3 regions of the Shigella dysenteriae genome follow, and region 1 is predicted to be linked to each of the others. Evidence: predicted binding sites of a transcription regulator. Region 1 holds the regulator's gene; each other region holds the start of a gene.
What was found. The regulator sigma-54, encoded in region 1, starts transcription at its own class of promoters, with help from an activator protein. The targets are predictions, from matches to a motif close to GTTGGCACANNTTTCGCTNT.
Positions count from the first base shown of each region.

Region 2: glnK (P-II family nitrogen regulator) is a predicted target of sigma-54. The motif match lies at 1,580-1,599, and genes of this name have one in related genera.
Region 3: glnA (glutamate--ammonia ligase) is a predicted target of sigma-54. The motif match lies at 2,426-2,445, and genes of this name have one in related genera.

Region 1 is NZ_CP055055.1:4,247,796-4,252,085, reverse strand. Features, by position in the region: gene npr (PTS phosphocarrier protein NPr) at 1-12, opposite strand, end outside; gene rapZ (RNase adapter RapZ) at 9-863, opposite strand; gene ptsN (PTS IIA-like nitrogen regulatory protein PtsN) at 909-1,400, opposite strand; gene hpf (ribosome hibernation promoting factor) at 1,518-1,805, opposite strand; gene rpoN (RNA polymerase factor sigma-54) at 1,828-3,261, opposite strand; gene lptB (LPS export ABC transporter ATP-binding protein) at 3,309-4,034, opposite strand; gene lptA (lipopolysaccharide ABC transporter substrate-binding protein LptA) at 4,041-4,290, opposite strand, start outside.
Region 2 is NZ_CP055055.1:1,197,895-1,202,184, reverse strand. Features, by position in the region: gene amtB (ammonium transporter AmtB) at 1-1,161, opposite strand, end outside; gene glnK (P-II family nitrogen regulator) at 1,191-1,529, opposite strand; gene HUZ68_RS05735 (SmdB family multidrug efflux ABC transporter permease/ATP-binding protein) at 1,710-3,491, opposite strand; gene HUZ68_RS05730 (SmdA family multidrug ABC transporter permease/ATP-binding protein) at 3,484-4,290, opposite strand, start outside.
Region 3 is NZ_CP055055.1:5,014,923-5,019,212, reverse strand. Features, by position in the region: gene HUZ68_RS23935 (GntR family transcriptional regulator) at 1-114, opposite strand, end outside; gene typA (ribosome-dependent GTPase TypA) at 331-2,154, opposite strand; gene glnA (glutamate--ammonia ligase) at 2,527-3,936, shown strand; gene glnL (nitrogen regulation protein NR(II)) at 4,110-4,290, shown strand, end outside.

The DNA of each region.
Region 1 (4,290 bases):
CTTGACGGTCATGGTTTACGTTTTTCCAGCGTACGATGGCGTGACTGGACGTTTTTACCGCGCGAGCGGAAGTAGTCAGCCAGTTGCTCTGCAATATACACCGAACGGTGCTTCCCGCCGGTACAACCAATGGCGACCGTCAGGTAGCTACGGTTGTTGGTTTCCAGCATAGGTAACCATAGCTCAAGATAGCTTCGCGTCTGGTAGATAAAATTGTGTACTTCTGTGTGGCGGTCGAGGAACGCGGCGACAGGCTTATCAAGACCTGTCATTGGACGCAGTTTCGGATCCCAGTGCGGGTTCGGCAAGAAGCGCACGTCAAAGACGTAATCTGCATCGATAGGGATACCGTGTTTGAAGCCGAAAGACTCAAAGACCATTGTCAGTTCGCGTTCACGTTTACCCAGCAGACGGGTACGCAGCATTTCTGCCAGCTCGTGAACGGACATTTCTGAGGTATCGACAATCAGATCCGCTCGCGAACGCAGAGGCTCCAGCAGATCGCTTTCTTTGTCGATAGCACTTTCCAGCGACAGGTTTTTGCTGGAAAGCGGATGCAGTCGGCGCGTGTCACTGTAACGACGAATTAAGGTATTACGGTCGGCATCCAGGAACAGGAGTTGCGGTGAGAAAGCGTCAGGCAGGTTACTCATCGCCTGTTCGAATATTTCTGGTGACTCCGGCATATTACGAACATCAATGCTGACGGCGGCAGAAATCTCGCGATCGGCCAGGGTTCGAGCCAGATCGGGTAACAACACTACGGGAAGGTTATCCACGCAGTAAAAACCCATATCTTCCAGCGCACGCAGGGCGACAGATTTACCTGAACCTGAACGTCCGCTGACGATCATCAGTACCATGTACTGTTTCTCCTCACAACGTCTAAAAGAGACATTACCGAATAACTACGCTTCATCCGGAGTACCTTCGGTATCCGTAATGATTTGATACAGCTCTTCATCGCTCTGGGCTGCGCGTAAACGGCGGCAGATGGTTTTGTCCGCCAGACGTTTCGCCACCAGCGACAGAGTATGCAGGTGCGTTTTAGTTTGGTCTGCCGGCACCAGCAGGGCAAAAAGTAAGTCCACCGGTTGGTTGTCGATGGCATCGAAAGCTATAGGCGTTTCGAGCTGAACGAAAACGCCAACGGCACGCAGAGTATCTTCTTCCAGTTTGCCATGCGGAATGGCAATACCATTGCCGATACCGGTACTGCCCATTTTTTCCCGCGTCAGGATAGCTTCAAAAACCACCTGAGGCGGCAGGCTAAGTTGTTTCGCCGCCAGCTCGCTGATGATTTCCAGGGCGCGTTTTTTGCTCTGACAGTGGACGCGGCTTCGCGTACATTCCCTGTTAAGAACACTGCTAAGCTGTAGAGTTGTATCATTATTTGTCATAATTTCACCTAAGAACCTGCCCACTCAAACAGTGGAACAGGCTCGGAGCATTAACCGTACAAATGGCCCGTTGTGCCGCACAACAGGCCGCCATGCACATGCTAATTGCCCGGACAATTAGTGTTGTTTCAGTTTATCTTTATGTTTGGTCAACTGGCGTGCCAGCTTATCAATTAAGCCATCAATGGCAGCGTACATGTCCTGACCTTCCGCGCTGGCATGAATTTCACCACCGTTTACATGCAGTGTTGCATCTGAGGTGTGGGTGACTTTTTCCACTTTCAGAACAACATAGACCTGGTTGATTCGGTCAAAATATTGCTCAAGTTTGGCAAATTTGGCTGTAACAAATTCGCGCAGTGCCTCGGTGATCTCGACGTTATTTCCGGTAATGTTGAGCTGCATAGTGTCTTCCTTATCGGTTGGGTCAAACGAGCTGTTTACGCTGGTTTGACGGCGGAATGGATAAAGACTCTCGGTACTTCGCAACAGTGCGGCGTGCCACCATGATACCTTGTTCCGACAGCAAAGAGGTTAACTTGCTGTCGCTCAACGGTTTCGCTGGGTTTTCCGCCGCGATTAATTTCTTCACCAGCGCACGAATCGCCGTAGAGGAAGCTTCGCCGCCGCCCTCGGTATTGACGTGACTGGAAAAGAAATACTTCAGTTCAAAAATGCCTCGTGGACTATGCAGGTATTTTTGCGTGGTCACGCGAGATATCGTCGATTCATGCATTTCGACAGCCTGGGCGATATCGGCCAGTACCATCGGTTTCATATATTCTTCGCCTTGCTCAAAGAAGGCTTGCTGCTGTTCAACGATACAGCGACTCACGCGCAGTAGCGTATCGTTACGGCTTTCCAGACTCTTGATCAACCATTTGGCATCCTGCAGATTGCTGCGGATAAACTGGCTGTCACCATCGTTGCGCGCGTTATTGCACATCGAGGCGTAGTGCTGGTTGATTTGCAGACGCGGAATGCTGTCACTGTTGAGTTCTACCGTCCAGTGACCGTTATGCTTACGCACCAGCACATCTGGAATGACATACTCAGGTTCGCCAGTCTGGATCGACTGCCCGGGGCGCGGATCGAGCGACTGGATCAGATTGACGGCTTCTTTCAGCACATCTTCTTTCAGACGCGTGACGCGCATTAAAGTGCGGAAGTCGTGATTGGCTAACAGATCGAGATGATCGCTAATGATCAGTCTGGCCTCTTCCAGCCACGGCGTGGTTTTATCGAATTGGGAGAGTTGGATCAGCAGGCAGTCACGCAGATCTTTTGCCGCCACACCGACCGGATCAAACCGTTGGATCCGCTTAAGGACGGCTTCAACTTCGTCGATGTCGATCTCTTCATCGCCCATACTTTCGAGAATATCTTCCAGCGGGACAGTCAGATAACCGGTGTCATCAACGGCATCGACGATAGAGGTAGCAATAGCGCGGTCAGTGTCGGAAAACGGTGTCAGCTCGACCTGCCACATCAGGTAATCCTGCAAGGTCTGCGTCGTTTCGCCCTGATAGACCGGTAGCTCGTCGTCAATGTAGTCACCGCTGGTGCCGGATGGTGTACCAGCGGTGTAAATGGTGTCCCAACTGGCATCGAGCGGCAACTCTTCCGGCATCTCTTTTTGTTCGAGCGCGTCGGCGGTGTCCAGCGTTTCACTGTCTTGCGTTTCGCGGGTGTCGATTTCTTCATGAGTGTCGATTTGCTCAAGCAGCGGATTACTCTCCAGCGCCTGCTGTAGCTCCTGCTGAAGTTCCAGCGTCGACAACTGCAACAGACGAATTGCCTGTTGGAGCTGTGGCGTCATCGCCAGTTGTTGGCTAAGCCTGAGTTGCAAACCTTGCTTCATGTTCAGAATCGTACTCTCCTGCTAAAACGTCGCAAACTTCTACCCTATCAGAGTCTGAAGTCTTCCCCAAGGTATACACGCTTAACGTGTTCGTCTTGTAAGATTTCTGTAGGCGTGCCGTGGGCGATCAAATGCCCCTGACTGACGATATAAGCGCGTTCACAAACCGCCAGTGTTTCACGCACGTTGTGGTCAGTGATCAGCACGCCCAGGCCGCTGTCGCGCAGGTGCTCAATGATGCGTTTAATGTCGATAACCGAGATCGGGTCAACCCCGGCAAACGGTTCGTCGAGCAGAATAAATTTCGGATTCGCAGCCAGTGCGCGGGCAATTTCTACACGGCGACGTTCACCCCCGGAGAGTGACTGCCCCATGCTGTCACGCAGGTGCTCAATGTGAAACTCTTCCATCAGCTCGTTCGCGCGGTCTTCACGTTGTTCAGCAGACAAGTCGTCACGAATTTGCAGTACCGCCATCAGGTTATCGTAAACGCTGAGGCGACGGAAAATGGAGGCTTCCTGTGGCAGATAGCCGATACCGCGGCGCGCGCGTGCATGCAGAGGCAGCAGACTGATATCGTCATCATCAATAATGATGTTGCCCGCATCGCGCGGCACAATGCCAACAACCATATAGAAAGTGGTGGTCTTACCGGCACCGTTTGGCCCCAGCAGACCGACAATTTCCCCGGAGTTGACGGTCAGGCTGACGTCTTCTACCACGCGACGGCCTTTATAGGCTTTTGCAAGGTTCTTTGCAGTTAATGTTGCCATAACGAATTAATTACCCTTCTTCTGTGCCGGGGTCTGGCCTTTGTTGTTTTTGTCCTGCAGCTGCGACGGCACCAGAACGGTGGTTACACGCTTGCCTTTGTCGCTGAAAGCCTGCATTTTCTGCTCTTTCACCAGGTAAGTGATCTTATCGCCCTTAATGTTGCTATCGACCTGCTGCAGATAAGCATTACCCGTCAGAACGACAAAATCTTTTGCCAGTTCGTAGTGCATCTGGGAAGCGTGACCTTCAACGGGT
Region 2 (4,290 bases), 2.0 Mb from region 1:
CCAGACGATCGTAATGGCGATGCTTTCCAACTGTACCAGCAACTGATGGCCCATCGTCACACCTTCAGCGAAGCCCACGCCGCCCAGCGAGCTGGCGGCAAAAATCCCGGTCATGATACAGCCGACAATGCCACAAACGCCGTGCACACCGAAGACATCGCAGGGATCATCCACCCGCAGCAAGCGTTTGAGCATGGTAACGCCCCACAAGCCCGCCAGACCAGCTACCACGCCGATAATCAACGCGCCGCCAACACCAATGTAGCCACAGGCTGGCGTCACGCCGACCAGACCGGCAATCGCGCCAGAACACGCCCCCAGCAGTGAAGGCTTACCACGCAGCGCCCATTCACCGAAGATCCAGCCAAGAATTGCCGCCGCCGTTGCGACCACAGTATTCACAAATGCCAGTGCCGCGATTTCATTCGCCGTGCCCGCTGACCCGGCGTTAAAGCCAAACCAACCGATATAGAGAATGGCAGTCCCGGTGAAGACCATCGGCAGGTTGTGCGGTTTAAACGCCTCTTTGCCGAAGCCCACGCGTTTGCCTATCAGATACGCGCCCACCAGACCGGCGATTGCGGCGTTAATATGCACCACCGTGCCACCCGCGAAATCCAGCGCACCGTGAGAAGCCAGCAAACCACCGCCCCACACCATATGCGCAATCGGAATGTAAGAGAGCGTCAGCCATACCACCACGAAAATCAACACAGCTGAGAAGCGGATTCGTTCCGCCAGCGCCCCAACTATCAAGCCTACGGTAATGCAGGCAAACGATCCCTGAAACGCTACGTGGATATACTGATAAATGCTGCCCATCACCGCCGTCAGTTCGATGTTTTTCAGCATCAACCAGTTAATGTTGCCGAAGAAGTTGTTGCCCTCACCAAACGCCAGCGAGTAACCGTAAACCACCCAGAGAATACAGACCAGTGCAAATGTCACCGTCACCTGCGTCAGCATCGACAGCACGTTTTTGCCGCGAATCAACCCACCGTAAAACAGGGCAATCCCCGGAATAGTCATAAACAGCACCAGCGCAGTACAAATCATCATAAACGCATTGTCGGCTTTATCGGCCACCGCAGGTGCAGCCATTACCAGTCCCGGCAGCATCGCCAGTGAAGCAAGCCCAGTTTTTATCGTCGCTATCTTCATTTTTCGTTCCTGTTGCTGTGTGCCAGAGATTACAGCGCCGCTTCGTCGGCTTCGCCGGTACGAATACGAATGACGCGTTGCAATTCAGCGACGAAGATTTTGCCGTCGCCAATTTTTCCGGTGTAAGCCGCCTTACTGACGATATCGATCACTTCATCGAGTTGGTCATCAGCAATCGCCACATCAATTTTTACTTTTGGCAGGAAGTTGACACTGTATTCCGCCCCCCGGTACAGCTCGGCATGCCCTTTCTGACGCCCGAAACCTTTCACTTCGGTGACGGTCAGGCCCTGAATACCAATGGAAGATAACGCTTCACGAACGTCTTCCAGCTTGAATGGTTTGATTATCACGGTCACCAGCTTCATAGATCCCCTCCGGTCAGAATTCGGTAATGGTTCTGCTACACGAAGAAGGTATTGCAAGCGGTGTGCCAGAAATGAAAAACGAGAAAGAGAGCAGGAAGTTAAGAAGTTTGAAAATGAAAACGCACTATGACAGTGCACAGTGCGTTACATTTTTGCACCAACGATGAAATATTGCGCTATTCAGGCGCTCAATGATTCCTCTTCACGCACGCTTGCTGCCAGCTCTTCGCCCGCAAGTTGCAGTTGATACATCTGCCAGTAGCGTCCTTGGGCCGCCAGCAGTTGCTGGTGAGTGCCCTGCTCCACGGCTTGCCCACGATGAAGCACCAGAATGGTGTCGGCATCGACAATTGTCGATAAGCGGTGAGCAATCACCACCAGCGTGGTATGTTCACGCACCGCTGCCAGAGCATGTTGAATCGCCTGTTCAGTACCGGAGTCAATGCTGGCGGTTGCCTCATCAAGGATCAGGATTTGCGGCGTCTCCACCAACACGCGTGCCAGTGCCAGCAGTTGCTTTTGCCCGACAGAGAGATTATTCCCCTGCTCGCCCAGCGGCGTGTAAATACCGTCGCTCATGCTACGCGCCAGCTCCGCCAGTTGCACGGTTTCCAGCGCCTGCCAGACGCGTTCTTCGGAGATATCACGCCCCAGCGTCACGTTGGCGAGGAAGGTATCCGCCAGCACCACCGGATCTTGCTGCACCATTGCCACGCCCTGGCGCAGCGCGCTGTGACTTAGCGAACTTAATGGACGACCATCAAGGCGAATCTCACCTTCCGTTAGCGGGTAATAGCCCATCAATAAACTGGCGAGGGTACTTTTACCACTGCCGGTATGCCCGACCAGCGCCACAAAGTTACGCGAAGGCACAGAGAGATTAATGTTCTTTAGCACCAGATTGTCATCGCGATAAGCAAATGACACGTTATCGACTTCGATGGTGCCGCTCTGTAACGGGCGATCATCATTGCCATATTGCTGGCGCGGTCCGTCCATCAGCTCAAACACGCGCTCACCAGCAACAACAGCCTGTTGCAGCATCGCCTGCTGCGTGGTCAGTTCGATTAAGGGTTCGTTAAGTCGCCCAAGATAGCTGATAAACGCATACAACACGCCCACTTCAATGGTGCCGCTGGCGGAGAAGCCAAACAGCATCAACAAGCCACAGAGAATGAGCGATGAAAACAGACTCAGCAGCGGACGCAGCAGAAAACCGTCGAGGCGCAGGGTTTGCATCCTCGCCATATAGTGTGAACGACTGGCCTCACCCATGCGTTCGCCAAATCGCGCCTGCTGGCGGAACTGCTGGATAACGCTCATGCCATTGATGATTTCGTTAAAGCCGTCGTTGATATCCGCCAGATAGGCGCGCACACGACGGACAATCGGCGTACTGTAACGCTGGTATATCACCATTACCACCAGCACCACCGGGAAAATCATTATCGCCACCAGCGCCATTCGCCAGTCGAGGCTGAACATCGCCACCAGCATCGCGCCCACCAGTGCGGCACTGCGCAGGACAGTTGCCACTACGGTAACGTAGAGATCGCGGATCACTTCAGTGTCATTAGTGACGCGGGAAATCACCTGCCCGACGGGTTGGGTATCAAACTCGCTTAATGGCTGGCGTAACGCAGCATCCATCACGTCGGTACGCAACTGTTGCACTACGCCTACTGCCGCCCGATTAAACAGCAGCGATTGCGCGTAATGTAGCCCGGCGGCAAACAGTTGTAGCCCAACATACGCCGCAGCCAGCCCTGCAACCACTTTCAACGGCAGGTTATTTTTCGCTACCATATTGTCGATAAAATAGCTGATAAGCAGCGGCCCACTGACTTCTGCCGCTGCCGCAACCCACATCATCAGGAGCGCAATCCCCAGCGGTTTACGCCACGGCGAACCGTACGCTAACAGACGCTTGAGAGTCGGCCACAGTTGGCTAAAACTACGCATCGACGGCCTCCTCGCGAATTTCCGGAGCGTCGTCGAGCGCCGCCTCCAGTTGTTGATAGCGATACATATCGCGATACCAGCCGCTTTGTTGTGCCAGCTCATCATGATTGCCACGCTGGGCGATATGTCCGTGCTGCATCACAATAATTTCACTGGCTTCCGTCAGTGCCGAAAGGCGATGGGCACTGATGATTACCGTTCTTCCCTGTCCCCACTGGCGCAGGTTATGCAGGATCTGGTACTCAGTGCGTCCGTCCACCGCCGAAAGCGCATCATCAAGGATGAGGATTTCCGCGTTGACTAATAACGCACGAGCAATGGAGATACGCTGTTTTTGCCCGCCGGAAAGCATCACACCGCGCTCGCCCACCTCTGTATCGTAACCTTGCGGTAGACGCAAAATATCGTCATGTACGCTGGCTAACCGCGCGACATGCTCAATCTCTTGCTGGGTGGCATTCGGGCAACCCAGCGCGATGTTATTCGCCACGGTGTCAGAAAAAAGGAATGGCGTCTGGCTAACTACCGCCAGGCGGCTACGCCAGCTATCGAGTTGTAACTTCGTCAGAGGAATATCATGAAAGCGAATATCCCCCTCGCTGACGTCGAAATGACGCTGAATGAGCGACAACAGGGTACTTTTGCCGGAACCAGTCGGCCCGCAGATACCCAGCATCTGACCGGGTTTCAGGGCGAAATTGACGTTTTCCAGCGCAGGATGGTCAGTCTGCGGATACATGAACTGGTGAATATTTACATCCAGTTCGCCACGCCCTTCCGGCACGGGTTCGCTACCATC
Region 3 (4,290 bases), 770 kb from region 1:
TTCTCCCAGCTCTCTTTCTGAAGGGAGTTTTCCACCCGGCGTGGTGATGCCATCTTTCAACCACCGATCCAGTTTCTCTTTTGCATTTTCTACGGTGGATTGATTCTCCGCCATTGTTTAATCCTTTTGGTTTAAACCAGATGAAGCATCTTACGCTTACGCCAAAAAAGAAAGCAATTAACGGTGTATGACTTTGCAGATAATTGTGACAAAGCTCTCTATTGACGTAATCACAGACTTATAAGGGAGATACTCGCATTGGTGTGCGCTCACGACAGGTAAAAAAAAACCTGCCATCGCTGGCAGGTTTTTTATGACTAAAAAACGAAATTAATCGTCTTTCGGTGCGCGGTTGGCGCGACGACGATCGTTTTCCGTCAGGTGACGTTTACGAATACGGATAGAGGTCGGAGTCACTTCTACCAGTTCGTCATCATCGATGAACTCCAGAGCTTGTTCCAGAGTCATGCGGATAGGCGGAACCAGAACAACGGCTTCGTCAGTACCGGAAGCACGCATGTTGGTCAGTTTCTTACCGGTCAGGCAGTTTACAGTCAGGTCGTTAGAGCGGCTGTGAATACCGATAATCTGACCTTCGTAAACTTCTGCACCGTGACCGAGGAACAGCTTACCGCGATCCTGCAAACCGAACAGCGCGAACGCGACCGCTTTACCCTGACCGTTAGAGATCAGTACGCCGTTCTGACGCTGACCCACTTCACCCGGACGCACGTCGTCGTAGTGGCTGAAGGTGGAGTACAGCAGACCCGTACCGGAAGTCATGGTCATGAACTCAGAACGGAAGCCAATCAGACCACGGCTTGGGATCACATAGTCGAGACGTACGCGGCCTTTACCGTCTGGATTCATGTTTTTCAGGTCGCCTTTACGTTCGCCCAGCGCCTGCATCACAGAACCCTGATGCTGTTCTTCAACGTCCAGCGTCACGTTTTCGTAAGGCTCTTGTTTACGACCGTCGATTTCACGGAAGATTACTTTCGGACGAGATACCGCCAGTTCGAAACCTTCACGACGCATGTTTTCGATAAGAACAGACAGGTGCAGTTCGCCACGACCAGAAACGCGGAACGCATCGGCGTCTTCGGTTTCTTCTACGCGCAGCGCAACGTTGTGTACCAGTTCTTTGTTCAGACGATCCAGGATCTGACGAGACGTTACGAACTTACCTTCTTTACCGCAGAACGGCGAGGTGTTAACGCAGAAGAACATAGAAACGGTCGGCTCATCAACGGAGAGTGCCGGCAGCGCTTCAACGTTTTGCGTGTCGCAAACGGTGTCAGAAATGTTCAGTTCGCCAAGACCCGTGATCGCCACGATATCGCCAGCTTCCGCCAGATCGGTTTCGATACGTTCCAGACCGAGGTGGCCCAGCACTTTACCGACTTTCGCGTTGCGGGTTTTGCCTTCGCTATCGATGATAGTAACCTGCTGGTTCGGCTTCACTTTACCGCGCTTGATGCGGCCAATGCCGATAACGCCAACATAGCTGTTGTAATCGAGCTGAGAAATCTGCATCTGGAACGGACCGTCAAGGTCAACGTCCGGCGCAGGAACGTGGTCAACAATCGCCTGGTACAGCGGGGTCATGTCTTCCGCCATATCTTCGTGGTCCAGACCCGCGATACCGTTCAGCGCAGAAGCGTAAACGATCGGGAAGTCCAGCTGCTCGTCGGTCGCGTCGAGGTTAACGAACAGATCGAATACCTGATCCACAACCCAATCAGGACGCGCGCCAGGGCGGTCAACTTTGTTGATAACAACAATCGGCTTCAGGCCGTAAGCAAACGCTTTTTTGGTTACGAAGCGCGTTTGCGGCATCGGGCCGTCAAATGCGTCAACCACCAGCAGCACTGAGTCTACCATGGACATTACACGTTCAACTTCACCACCGAAGTCGGCGTGCCCCGGGGTATCAACGATGTTAATACGGTAATCATTCCATTTGATAGCGGTGTTTTTCGCGAGGATGGTAATCCCACGCTCTTTCTCCAAATCGTTGGAGTCCATCACGCGCTCTTGGGTTTCGGCACGAGAGTCGAACGTACCGGATTGTTGGAGCAGCTTGTCTACCAGGGTGGTTTTACCATGGTCTACGTGCGCGATGATGGCGATATTACGCAATTTTTCGATCACAACTTTGCCTCAGGCATTAGAAATAGCGCGTTATTGTACACGGATTAATCGCACTACAAAACAGGATCACAAACATCCTCCGCAAACAAGTATTGCAGAGTCCCTTTGTGATCGCTTTCACGGAGCATAAAAAGGGTTATCCAAAGGTCATTGCACCAATATGGTGCTTAATGTTTCCATTGAAGCACTATATTGGTGCAACATTCACATCATGGTGCAGCCCTTTTGCACGATGTTAAGCATGATAACGCCTTTTAGGGACAATTTAAAAGTTGGCACAGTTTTCGCTTTATCTTTTTTACGGCGACACGGCCAAAATAATTGCAGATTTCGTTACCACGACGACAATGACCAATCCAGGAGAGTTAAAGTATGTCCGCTGAACACGTACTGACGATGCTGAACGAGCACGAAGTGAAGTTTGTTGATTTGCGCTTCACCGATACCAAAGGTAAAGAACAGCACGTCACTATCCCTGCTCATCAGGTGAATGCTGAATTCTTCGAAGAAGGCAAAATGTTTGACGGCTCCTCGATTGGCGGCTGGAAAGGCATTAACGAATCCGACATGGTGCTGATGCCAGACGCATCCACCGCAGTGATTGACCCGTTCTTCGCCGATTCTACCCTGATTATCCGTTGCGACATCCTTGAACCAGGCACCCTGCAAGGCTATGACCGTGACCCGCGCTCCATCGCGAAGCGCGCTGAAGATTACCTGCGTTCCACTGGCATTGCCGACACCGTACTGTTCGGACCAGAACCAGAATTTTTCCTGTTCGATGACATCCGTTTCGGATCATCTATCTCCGGTTCCCACGTTGCTATCGACGATATCGAAGGCGCATGGAACTCCTCCACCCAATATGAAGGTGGTAACAAAGGTCACCGTCCAGCAGTGAAAGGCGGTTACTTCCCGGTTCCGCCGGTAGACTCGGCTCAGGATATTCGTTCTGAAATGTGTCTGGTGATGGAACAGATGGGTCTGGTGGTTGAAGCCCATCACCACGAAGTAGCGACTGCTGGTCAGAACGAAGTGGCTACCCGCTTCAATACCATGACCAAAAAAGCTGACGAAATTCAGATCTACAAATATGTTGTGCACAACGTAGCGCACCGCTTCGGTAAAACCGCGACCTTTATGCCAAAACCGATGTTCGGTGATAACGGCTCCGGTATGCACTGCCACATGTCTCTGTCTAAAAACGGCGTTAACCTGTTCGCGGGCGACAAATACGCTGGTCTGTCTGAGCAGGCGCTGTACTACATTGGCGGCGTAATCAAACACGCGAAAGCGATTAACGCCCTGGCAAACCCGACCACCAACTCTTATAAGCGTCTGGTCCCGGGCTACGAAGCACCGGTAATGCTGGCTTACTCTGCACGTAACCGTTCTGCTTCTATCCGTATTCCAGTGGTTTCTTCTCCGAAAGCGCGTCGTATCGAAGTACGTTTCCCGGACCCGGCGGCTAACCCGTACCTGTGCTTTGCTGCCCTGCTGATGGCCGGTCTTGATGGTATCAAGAACAAGATCCATCCGGGCGAAGCTATGGACAAAAACCTGTATGACCTGCCGCCGGAAGAGGCGAAAGAGATCCCACAGGTTGCAGGCTCTCTGGAAGAAGCACTGAACGAACTGGATCTGGACCGTGAGTTCCTGAAAGCCGGTGGCGTGTTCACTGATGAAGCGATTGATGCGTACATCGCTCTGCGTCGCGAAGAAGATGACCGCGTGCGTATGACTCCGCATCCGGTAGAGTTTGAGCTGTACTACAGCGTCTAATAGTTGAAGTTGTACTACCCGGCGCAACAACGCCGGGATTTAGTTGCCGTGGAAACTTTCAGCCCATCTCTGCATGGGCTTTTTTCTCCGTCAATTCTCTGATGCTTCGCGCTTTTTATCCGTAAAAAGCTATAATGCACTAAAATGGTGCAACCTGTTCAGGAGACTGCTTTATGGCAACAGGCACGCAGCCCGATGCTGGGCAGATCCTCAACTCGCTGATTAACAGTATTTTGTTAATCGATGACAACCTGGCGATCCATTACGCCAACCCCGCCGCGCAACAACTGCTCGCCCAAAGCTCCCGCAAATTGTTTGGTACGCCGTTACCGGAACTGTTGAGCTACTTCTCAT